Regions from separate parts of the Aquitalea sp. USM4 genome, predicted to be linked through region 1. Evidence: predicted binding sites of a transcription regulator. Region 1 holds the regulator's gene; the other holds the start of a gene.
What was found. The regulator FNR, encoded in region 1, switches genes on or off when oxygen is low (the NO sensors DNR and NnrR bind a similar motif). The targets are predictions, from matches to a motif close to TTGATNNNNATCAA.

Region 1 (5,354 bases):
GACTCTTCTGCTAGAATGGCGTGCTTGGGATACGCCTCGAGAATCATGTCCACGATGGCCTGTTCGGCAGCGCGGTCCACGTCGGTCACAAAGTCATTGTGCTTTTTCTTCTCTACACGAATGGTATCGAGGTTAAGCGACGCACGCTGGATTACACTGCCAGCACGGCGGGCGGCTTTAACCGCGATATTGAGCATCGGATGCATTGACGGCCTCTAGAACGGATAGCAGATGTCAGCCAACATGGCTCGACATCTGACAGTAACAATCTGGGTTAAGGAACAAAAAAAGCCGGCGCGAGCGCGCGGGCTTTTTGATATGCCCGCCATTTTAATGTGAAACTGCTGATGAATAAACCCCAAGTACCTGATTTTCTGAAAAACATTCGCATCGTGTTGGCTCGGCCCAACCATCCGGGCAATATCGGTTCGGCCGCACGGGCGATGAAAACCATGGGGCTGACCCGCCTGTATCTGGTTGAACCCAAAGTGTTTCCCAGCGATGAAGCCAATGCCCTGGCCTCCGGTGCCGTGGATGTGCTGGAGAGCGCCACCGTGGTGGCGAGCCTCAGTGAGGCGCTCAGCGACGTCACCGTGGCCTGCGCGCTCACCAGCCGCCGCCGCGAACTCACCACGCCACTTTCCACCCCGCGCGAAACCACGCCGGAACTGGTGGCGCGCGCGCGCGATGGCGAACAGGTGGCGCTGGTGTTCGGCAATGAAACCTTCGGCCTGTCGATTGAAGAAGTGGAGCAGTGCAACCGGCTGGTTACCATTCCGGGCAACCCGGATTACTTCTCGCTCAACCTGGCCATGGCGGTGCAGGTGATGACTTACGAGCTGTTCAGCCATACCGGCGTTGATGTGGAATACCTGCGTCCGGAAAGCGAAACCGCCAGCCTGGGCGAGGTGGAAGGCTTCTGCCAGCATCTGGACCAGACCATGGACGCCATCGGCTACTACCGCCGCCGTAACAGCGAGCGACTGATGCGCCGCATGCGCGCGCTGTTCAACCGTTCCGGCATGCTGCGCGACGAGGTGGACATCCTGCGTGGCCTGATGAAGCAGATCCAGCGCGTGGCAGACGGCCATGAGCACGGCGGCGAATCCTGATCGCGGTTTTTATCTGCCTTACACGCAGCCTGCGCTGCGTGATCTGGCTTTCTTGCTGACCGCCCCTGCTCCCTGGGATAGCGGCTGCAATCTTTCGCCACAACGCCTGCTGGGCCCGGATGGCCCGGCCTTGCTGGCCGCGCTGGAGCAAGACCCGGCACCGCTCTATGCCTGGCTGGCCGACCAGCCCTGTCGCCGTCTGGGCCACTATGCCGAGCGCTTGCTGGCTTTCTGGTTTCACCTCGCGCCCCATATCGAGCTGGTGGCCGCCAATCTGCCGCTACGGGACGCCAGCGGCCGCACCATTGGCGAATTTGATTTCCTGATCCGGCTGGATGGCGAACCACTGCACGTGGAAACCGCCAGCAAATTCTATCTGCAACTGGGCGAGGGGCCGGACAGTCTGGTAGGCCCCAGTCTGCGCGATGCCTGGCTGCTGAAGGCGGGTAAATTGCAGGCGCAGTTGCAGCTGTCCCGCCACCCCCTGGCCCGGCGCGTGTTGCCGCCAGACTTTGTGGCCTGCGCCAGTCAGGCCCGGCTGGCCGGCTGGTTTTTCTATTCCCGACCGTCCCGCCCCATGCCGCCACTGGCTGCGGATCAGCTGCAAGGCTGGTTCAGCCCGCTATTGCAGCCCTGGCCCAGTAGCAGCCCGGCATCACGCTGGATGTGGCTGCCACGCTTGAACTGGCTGGCTCCGGCCCGCGTGGCCGAAGCCGAAGTGCGTGAACAGCACAGCCTGCGCCAGGAATTGCGCCAGGCCGTGGTGCCGCAACTGGTGGCCGAGCTGTTGCCGCTGGGCGATGGCTACTGGGAGGAGGTGGCGCGCGGTTTCGTGGTGCCGCCAGGCTGGCCCGAAGCAACGCGCCTGCAGGCATTGATGGCCACGCTGCCAGGGAGTCCCGCCGCATGAAGCGCTTGCTGTTGTTGTATGCCAGCCAGACCGGCCGCACCTTGCAGCTGGTTGATGCCGTGCGCGCCAGCGTAGCGCAGCTGGCCGATGACCTGCAGTTCAACTGCCTGCCCGCCGAGCAGGCCACACTGGATGATTTGCTGACAACAGACGGCATCGTGCTGGCAACGCCGGAGAATTTTGGCTATATGGCGGGCAAGATGAAGGATTTCTTTGACCGCACCTTCTACCCCGCGCAGGGCCGTACCGAGGGGCTGGCCTGCCTCTTGCTGGTGTCCGCCGGTAACGATGGCATGGGGGCTGTGCACGCCATGCGGCGCATCATCGCCGGCTATGGCTGGCACGAAGTGCTGCCCGCCGTGGTGGTACGCGGCGAGCCGGACGCCGCGCAGCTGGCTGAAGTGGCGGAACGGGCCGAGCAACTGGTGGCCGGCATGCTGATCGGGCGCTGGTAATACCTTGCCCGGAAGAGTTAGTGCTTGCGGAGAATGGCGCGCCTGCCCGGATGGGCGGAAGATGCAAAAAGGGCGGTAAGGCGCATTGCGCCCACCGCCCGGATGGCTGTTACCGTGCCTGTTGGCTTACACGCCGTTGGCGTGGGTACAACCGGAGATCAGGTCCTTGAGTGCATCGGCCTTGATCAGCTGGATGTGCTTGTGGTCCACGCTCAACCAGCCTTGCTGCTGGAACTTGGACAGCGTACGGCTGACAGTTTCCAGTTTCAGGCCGAGGAAGCTTCCGATTTCCTCGCGGCTCATGCGCAGGATGAAATCGTTGGCGGCAAAGCCGCGGGTGGACAGACGCTGTGACAGGTTCAGCAGGAAGGCAGCCAGACGTTCTTCTGCCTTCATGTTGCCCAGGAGCAGCATGACGTTCTGGTCACGCACGATTTCGCGGCTCATCAGCCGGAAAAAGTGGTGTTGCAGGCTGGGAATGTCGCGCCCCAGGCTTTCCATGCGGTTGAAGGGCAGTTCGCAGACTTCGCTGTCTTCCAGGGCAATGGCGTCGCAGCCATGCACATTGGACGAGATGCCATCCAGGCCCATGAGTTCGCCGGACATCAGAAAGCCGGTGACTTGTTCACGACCGTCCTGGCTTGCCACGCTGGTCTTGAAGAAACCGGTGCGCACGGCAAACAGCGACTTGAAGGCTTCGCCACTGCGGAACAGGTATTCACCGCGCTTGAGGCGGCGGCTCTGACGGATAACTGCATCCAGCTGCGTCATTTCGTCGCGGTTCAACCCGATGGGCAGGCAGAGTTCGCGCAGACTGCAGTTGGAGCAGGACACCTTCAGTGCGTGCAGAGTGTGTTGGTGTTGGTCTGACATCGCGTGTTTTGTACAACCCTGTAAAGAAGCTTGACCCTTGTCAAAGCGGAATTCGCACGTTTTCCGCAAATTTACCAGTCCACCTGACGTTTGACTATCAATACCCGACGACATGCACACCACCCATCCGTTTTCGCCTACCCACTGTGAGTTCGACCGAGCATTGATCGAACGTCTTGATGGTTCCGGCCCAAGATACACTTCTTACCCGACCGCAGACCGGTTTACCCCGGCGTTTGGCGAGAAGGACTATAAAAGCTGGCTGATGCAGCGCCATCTGGGCATGCATCAGAACGCTATCTCATTGTACGTACACATACCGTTCTGTAACACGGTTTGTTATTACTGCGGCTGTAACAAGATCATCACCAAGGACAAGAGCCGTGCCGACCGCTACCTCGATTACCTGGAAAAGGAAATCAAGCTGGTTGCCGCCTCGCTTGGCTGCCGGGAAAAGCTGATCCAGCTGCACTTTGGCGGCGGTACGCCAACCTTCCTGTCCGACGAGCAGCTGGACCGCCTGATGACCATGTTGCGTGCCCACTTCGAATTTTTGCCGGAGGGAGAATATTCCATCGAGATCGACCCGCGCAAGGTGGGTCGTGAAACCGTGCATCATCTGGCGCGACTGGGCTTCAACCGCATGAGCGTGGGCATTCAGGACTTTGACCCGCAGGTGCAAGCCGCGGTGAACCGGGTGCAAAGCGAGGAGGAAACGCTGGAAGTGATCGAGGCTGCGCGCGAGGCGGGCTTCAAGTCGGTCAGTGTGGACCTGATCTACGGCCTGCCGCTGCAAACCCGCGAGTCGCTCAAACGCACGCTGGACAAGGTGATTGCCATTGGCCCGGACCGCCTGGCGCTGTACAACTATGCCCATTTGCCCACCGTGTTCATGCCGCAACGGCGCATCAACGAGGCGGACCTGCCAGCCGCCAGCACCAAGCTGGACATCCTGCAGGACGCGGTAAAGAGCCTGGCGGATGCAGGCTATGTATTCATTGGCATGGACCACTTTGCCAAGCCGGAAGATGACCTGGCCATTGCCTTGCGCCAAGCCCGCCTGCAGCGCAATTTCCAGGGCTATTCCACTCATGCCGACTGCGACATGATCGGCCTTGGCGTGTCGTCCATCGGCAAGGTTGGCCCCTGTTACAGCCAGAACGAGAAGGACCTGGACAGCTATTACGCCGCGCTGGACGAAGGCCGGCTGCCGGTAATGCGCGGCATGGTGCTGGATCAGGACGACATCCTGCGTCGCGGCATCATCCAGGCGCTGATGTGCCGCTTCTCCCTGTCGGTGGAAGCCATCGAGCAGGTGCACGGCATCAATTTCGCCGAGTATTTTGCTGCCGAGCTGCCAGCCATCCGCGAGTACCACAAGCTGGGCCTGCTGACCTTTGATGGCGATTTCCTGATGGTGGAGCCCAAGGGGCGTTTCCTGATCCGCAATATCGCCATGCTGTTCGACCGCCATTTGCGTGAACGGGAAACCAAGGCACGTTATTCCAAGACCATCTGATGGTTTTGTTCAGACTGTTTAAAGGGTTATCCCCTAAAAAAGCAGCAAAAAAGCCCGCAGGTAGCGGGCTTTTTCATTGAAAAAGTGATGGTTTTTTACAACACATCCGGTGTGGTTTTGTCGGCCGACTGCGGTCTGGGGCTGCGATGCAGGCGAATGATGGCCTCGCCGGTGGGGCTGGCAATCACGTCGCGCAGCGTATAACTGTCCAGTGTGCTGAAAAATGCCTGCATGCCCACATCCAGCACGGCCTTGAGCTGGCAGTCCTGGCGCAGCGCGCAAGGCGGTTCGGCGCAGTCAATCAGCGGCACATTGCCTTCCAGCGTGCGGATGATGCCGCCCAGGCGGTAATGCTCGGGCGGCTGGGCCAGCGCCAGCCCGCCACCCTTGCCACGGCTGTTGTTCAGCCAGCCTTGCACCCCCATGAAATGCACCACTTTCACCAGGTGATTGCGCGACACCTCGAAGCGTTCGGCAATTTCGCT
Region 2 (5,354 bases), 1.6 Mb from region 1:
TATGTATGCCGGGGCGTCGGCCTCGGCTACGGTCAGCGGCGGAGCTGCGGCCGATGCGTCGGTTGGTGGCAGCATCAGTGCCAAGCATGACGATGCGCAAAGCACCAGCAATGCCAGCACGGCACGGGTATCCACCATCAAGGTGGGGGGCGACTTCAGCAGTAACTCCAGCCAGGCCACCAGCCTGGAAGGCAGCCGTATCAGCAGCGGTGGTAACGTGGATCTGAAGGCGGGTTCGCTGGATTATCGTGCAGCCCAGAACACCAGCAGCACCACCGGTACGCAGGCCAATGCAGCAGCTTCCTTGCAGGTGAATGTGAATGCCGAACATGTCGTGGGCGGCGAACTGAGCATGGCGGGTGGCGGTGGCAGCAGCCAGTCGCGCAGCAGTACTGCCGTGGTGGGTGGTATCAGCAGCGGTGGTGGCATGAATATCACGGTGAAGGATGATGCCAGCTTTGCCGGCACTGCCTTGTCCAGCAAGGGAGATGTCAATGTGAACGCGGGCGGCAAGGTGAATTTTGCTGCCGCCAACAGCACCAGTCAGGCCACGTCCCGTGATGCCAGTGCCTCGTTCAGTGCCGGTGGCTCCACCGGTGGTGGCGTGGACAACAAGCAAAACAACGGCATGGTTTCAGCAGCGGCCAATTACAGTCAGTCTGACAGCCAGAGCACCAGCAAGACTGCTGCCACGCTGCAAAGCGGCGGCGCCATCACGGTGCGTAGCGGTGGCGACATGAATCTGGAAGGCAGCAAACTCAACAGCAAGGGTGATGCCACGCTGGCTGCCGGTGGTCAGTTGACCATCAGCGCCGCACACGATACGGCCAGCACACAGAAGATTGGTGCCGGGCTGAGTGCTGGTGGCAGTGGTGGTAGCAGTACTGACAAGGGCAAGGAAACCAAGGAAGCATCGGTCAGCGTCGGGTTGTCGGGCGAGTATGGACAGAGCCAGAAGGACAGCGCTAGCGTGGCCACGCTAAATAGCGGTGGCAAACTCAAGCTGTCTGCCGGTCAGGACATCAAGCTGGAAGGCACGGCATTGAAGGCAGGGGAAACGGTATCCGCTCAGGCGGGTGGTCAGGTCATCAAGCAAAAAGCAGTGTCGTCCAGCAGCGGGGTGGACCTGTCCGCAGGAGCCACGGTGACCTTGAAGAAAAAAACCACCAACGATACCGCAGCCAATGACACCACCAAGACGCAGACTGACCGCGACAAGCAAACCGCCCTGGCCAAGGAAGCGGCCGATGTGGTGAACAAGAAAAAAACCTCTGGCACCAATAGTCTGAGCAATGCCGGTGATGCCATCAGCAAGGCGGCTAATCAGCCGGAAAGCTCCTTGCTGGACAAGGCCAAGAACAGCAAGCTGGGTCAGGCGGCAGACAAGGTGATCACCAAGGGCAAGGAGCTGAAGGACAAGATCCCGGTGCGGGTGGGCGACTTGCAAGGTGGCGGCAGCCTGCAGCTGGAAAACAGCACGTCGGTGGATGTCAGCATCACCCAGGGCAAGGACAAACCGAACTAAGCCGGTTTGGCGCAACGCCACAACCTCGGCCCGCATCCAGGGTCGAGGTTTTTTTATGGCTGACTGTCAGCCAGTAATTCTGCCAGGCAAGCGTACAGTTGCTGCGGACTGACCGGCTTGTGCAACAAGGGCAGGCCGCTGTCACTGGCTTCGCGCAGCCGCGCCGGGGCGGTGTCGCCGGTCAGCAGCAGGGCGGGGATGTCGCGCCCAACAGCCTTGCGGATGGCACGGATGGCATCGGTGCCGCTTTTCTTTTCGCGCAGCCGGTAGTCGCTGATCAGCAAGGCAGGCGTCTGTTGCGCCAGCAAGGGCAGAGCGGCTTCCAGCGACTCTGCCGCCATGCACTGGCAACCCCAGCTTTGCAACAGCATCACCATGCTGCTGCGCACGATGTCATCGTCCTCGATCAGCAACACGGCGGCCCTGGGCAGGGGCTGGCTGATGCTGACTGGTGGCGGGGTTTCTGCGGGTAACGGGTTGGTCACTGCGATGCGTGGCAGGGCAAGGCGAAACACGCTGCCGCGGCCCGGCCGCGACGCCACCCGCAAGGGGTGTTGCAGCAGCTGGGTGAGGCCGCGCACGATGGCCAGCCCAAGGCCCAGGCCTTTCTTGCGGTCGCGTTCCGGATTGCCCAGCTGATGGAATTCGTCAAAGATTTCCTGCTGTTGCTGCGGGTCTATGCCGATGCCGCTGTCCCATATCTCCAGCAGCAGCTGGTCGCCACGGCGACGGCAGCCCACCAGAATGCCGCCTTGCTGGGTGTAACGGATGGCATTGCTGATGAGGTTGCGCAGGATCAGTTCAATCAGTGACGGGTCCGACAGCACCACCTCGGCCGTGTCACGACTGCGGTAGAACAAGCCCTTGGTGTTGGCCAGCGGTGCCAGCTCCCTTTCCATCTTGTTAAGCAGTGGCTGCAGGGCAAAGGCTTGCAGTTGCGGGGTAATCACCCCGGCATCCACCCGCGAATAATCCAGCAGGCTGTGCAGCATTTCCGCCGAGGCATTGGTGGCGCTCTGGATATGGCCGATCAGCGACTGCTGGTTCTGGTCCAGCTTGGTCTTGCCCAGCACTTCCAGAAACAGCCCCTGTGCGTGGATGGGCTGGCGCAGGTCGTGACTGGCGGCAGCCAGGAATTTCGATTTGGCGATATTGGCCTGCTCGGCCTCCTGCTGGGCGCGCAGTGCCGCGGCCGAAGCCTGACGCAGCCGGTCCACCAGTTCCAGGTTTTCAAAGCGCAGCTCGATGGCCCCTTTGGCGGCCTGCGCACTATTGCGCGCCTGCATCAGCAAGGTGGCCAGATACATGATGGCGGCCAGGCCAAGCGCATTGAGCGCCAGTGCATCGGACTGCAAGGACTTGAGCGCAATCATGCCCAGTTCCAGCGTGATGAAGGCGATGAAGGCAGGCAGCACCGGCGACAGGATGGACATGGAGTTACCCGCCACACCGGACAGCACGGCAATGGCCAGAATCCAGCTGGGGGGCGACGCCGGGTTCAGCCCCACCCACATCAGGCTGCCCCAGGCTGCTCCGTCGATGGCGTGCAGTACCACCAGACGCCGCCGCAGCTGCGGCAATTCGGCTGGCCGGATGTCACGGGCCAGCAGGCGGCGGGCATCCATGAAGTCCACCAGCTTGGAGGCAATCACCACCACGCACCACAGGGTCAGCCGCAGCGGGTCAACCTGCTGTTGCAAGGCATAGGCCACCAGCAGTACCACCAGAATGCCGGGCAGGACCGAGCTGCCCAGGTTGTTGAGCAAGAGGCGGATCTGCTCGATGCGGACCTTGTCCTGCCTGCCTTGTTGTTCTGTGTTGATCATGTGCGGAAGAGGGTGAACCGTTGGTTTCCGGGAACAGGCACGCAGGGCGCTGCCCGGCTGTGCTTGCAGGCCATTATAGGGCCCAGCCCTATTCAGGCTGCCAGTTTACTGATGACGATTATGCCAACATGCCTGCCGCGGCGGCTGGCAGGGCACCGCGCTTGATGCGGATCAAGTGTTTGGTCTTGTGTCCGGCATGGTCATAAAAATCTATATATAGTGTTTATAAAATTTTAATCACTATATATTGTTATGAAAAATACCGTGCTGCTGAATCCGCTTGCCACGCTGGACGAATACCTCAGCCGCGCCGACTGGCGCGTTTCTGCCAATGCCAATCAGGGCTACAGCCTGGGCGGGATGATACTCAATGCCGCTGGCAAGCTCACCGCCAACTACTGGCTGGACGGCATTTATCCGCCGGAGGTGGCGCAGGCCCACCGCGAGGCAGACTTCCACCTGCATGATCTGGACGTGCTGGCAGGCTATTGTGCGGGCTGGTCGCTGCGTCAGCTGCTGCATGAAGGCTTCAACGGTGTGCCCGGCCGGGTGGAATCGGCTCCGCCGCGTCACCTGAGCGCGGCGCTGGGGCAGATGGTGAATTTTCTGGGTACCCTGCAAAACGAATGGGCGGGCGCGCAGGCGTTTTCCAGCGTGGATACCTATCTGGCCCCCTTTCTCAAGCGCGACGGGCTGGACGATGCCGCGCTGGAGCAGGCCATGCAGGAATTTGTGTACAACCTGAATGTGCCCTCGCGCTGGGGCACGCAAACCCCGTTCACCAACCTGACCTTCGACTGGACCTGCCCGGCCGACCTGGCCCCGCAGATTCCGCTGATTGCCGGTGAGGAAATGCCGTTCTGCTACGGCGACTGCCAGCCGGAAATGGACCGCATCAACCGCGCCTTCCTGCGGGTGATGGGTGCGGGCGATGCGCATGGCCGGGCGTTCACCTTTCCCATTCCCACCTACAACATCACGCCCGATTTTGACTGGGACAGCGCCAACGCCGATTTGCTGTTCGACCTGACCGCCCGCTACGGCCTGCCGTATTTCCAGAACTTCCTTAATTCGGATCTGGAACCGCAAATGGTGCGCTCCATGTGCTGCCGCCTGCAACTGGACCTGCGCGAGCTGCTCAAACGCGGCAACGGCCTGTTTGGCAGCGCCGAGCAAACCGGCTCGCTGGGGGTGGTTACCCTCAACTGCGCGCGGCTGGGCTACCGCTTCCGTGGTGACTGGGATGGGCTGCTGGCAGAAACCGACCGCCTGCTGGCGCTGGCCTGCACCAGCCTGGAAATCAAGCGCGCACGTGTGCAAGGCTGGATGGACGACGGCCTGTATCCTTATACCAAGCGTTATCTGGGTACGCTGCGCAATCACTTCTCCACCGTGGGGGTGAATGGCATCAACGAGCTGATCCGCAATTACAGCAACGATGCCGACGACATCACCACCGCCCACGGCCAGCAATTGGCGCTGCAACTGCTGGACCACATCCGTGCCCGCATGGTGCAGATGCAGGAAGACACCGGCCATCTGTACAACCTGGAGGCCACCCCGGCGGAAGGCACCACCTACCGCTTTGCCCGCGAAGACCGCAAGCGCTACCCCGACATCCTGCAAGCCGGGCCAATCGACAAGCCTTATTACACCAACTCCAGCCAGCTGCCGGTGGGGCATACCGACGACCCCTTTGTCGCCCTGCAACATCAGGAGCCACTCCAGGCGCGCTACACCGGCGGTACCGTGCTGCACCTGTACATGACCGAGGCGGTCAGCTCGGCCACGGCCTGCAAGCAGCTGGTGCACCGTTCGCTGCAACGCTTCCGCCTGCCTTACATCACGGTGACGCCCACCTTCTCGGTCTGCCCGCAGCACGGCTATCTGAGTGGTCATCATGAATTCTGCCCCAAGTGCGACGCCGAACTGCTGGCCCGTACCACGGCAGCCACCGCGCCTTGCTGCTGAAATGCTTGTCGAGGCTGACAAGAGCCTGCCGC

Region 2: DKK66_RS17930 (ribonucleoside triphosphate reductase) is a predicted target of FNR. The motif match lies at 3,513-3,526, and genes of this name have one in related genera.

What each region holds. Positions count from the first base shown of each region.
Region 1 is NZ_CP029539.1:2,290,795-2,296,148, forward strand. It holds gene DKK66_RS10665 (inositol monophosphatase family protein) at 1-206, opposite strand, end outside; gene DKK66_RS10670 (RNA methyltransferase) at 348-1,112, shown strand; gene DKK66_RS10675 (DUF1853 family protein) at 1,090-2,022, shown strand; gene DKK66_RS10680 (flavodoxin family protein) at 2,019-2,477, shown strand; gene fnr (fumarate/nitrate reduction transcriptional regulator Fnr) at 2,604-3,350, opposite strand; gene hemN (oxygen-independent coproporphyrinogen III oxidase) at 3,463-4,869, shown strand; gene DKK66_RS10695 (Rrf2 family transcriptional regulator) at 4,965-5,354, opposite strand, start outside.
Region 2 is NZ_CP029539.1:3,897,997-3,903,350, reverse strand. It holds gene DKK66_RS17940 (hemagglutinin repeat-containing protein) at 1-1,525, shown strand, start outside; gene DKK66_RS17935 (ATP-binding protein) at 1,579-3,351, opposite strand; gene DKK66_RS17930 (ribonucleoside triphosphate reductase) at 3,616-5,322, shown strand.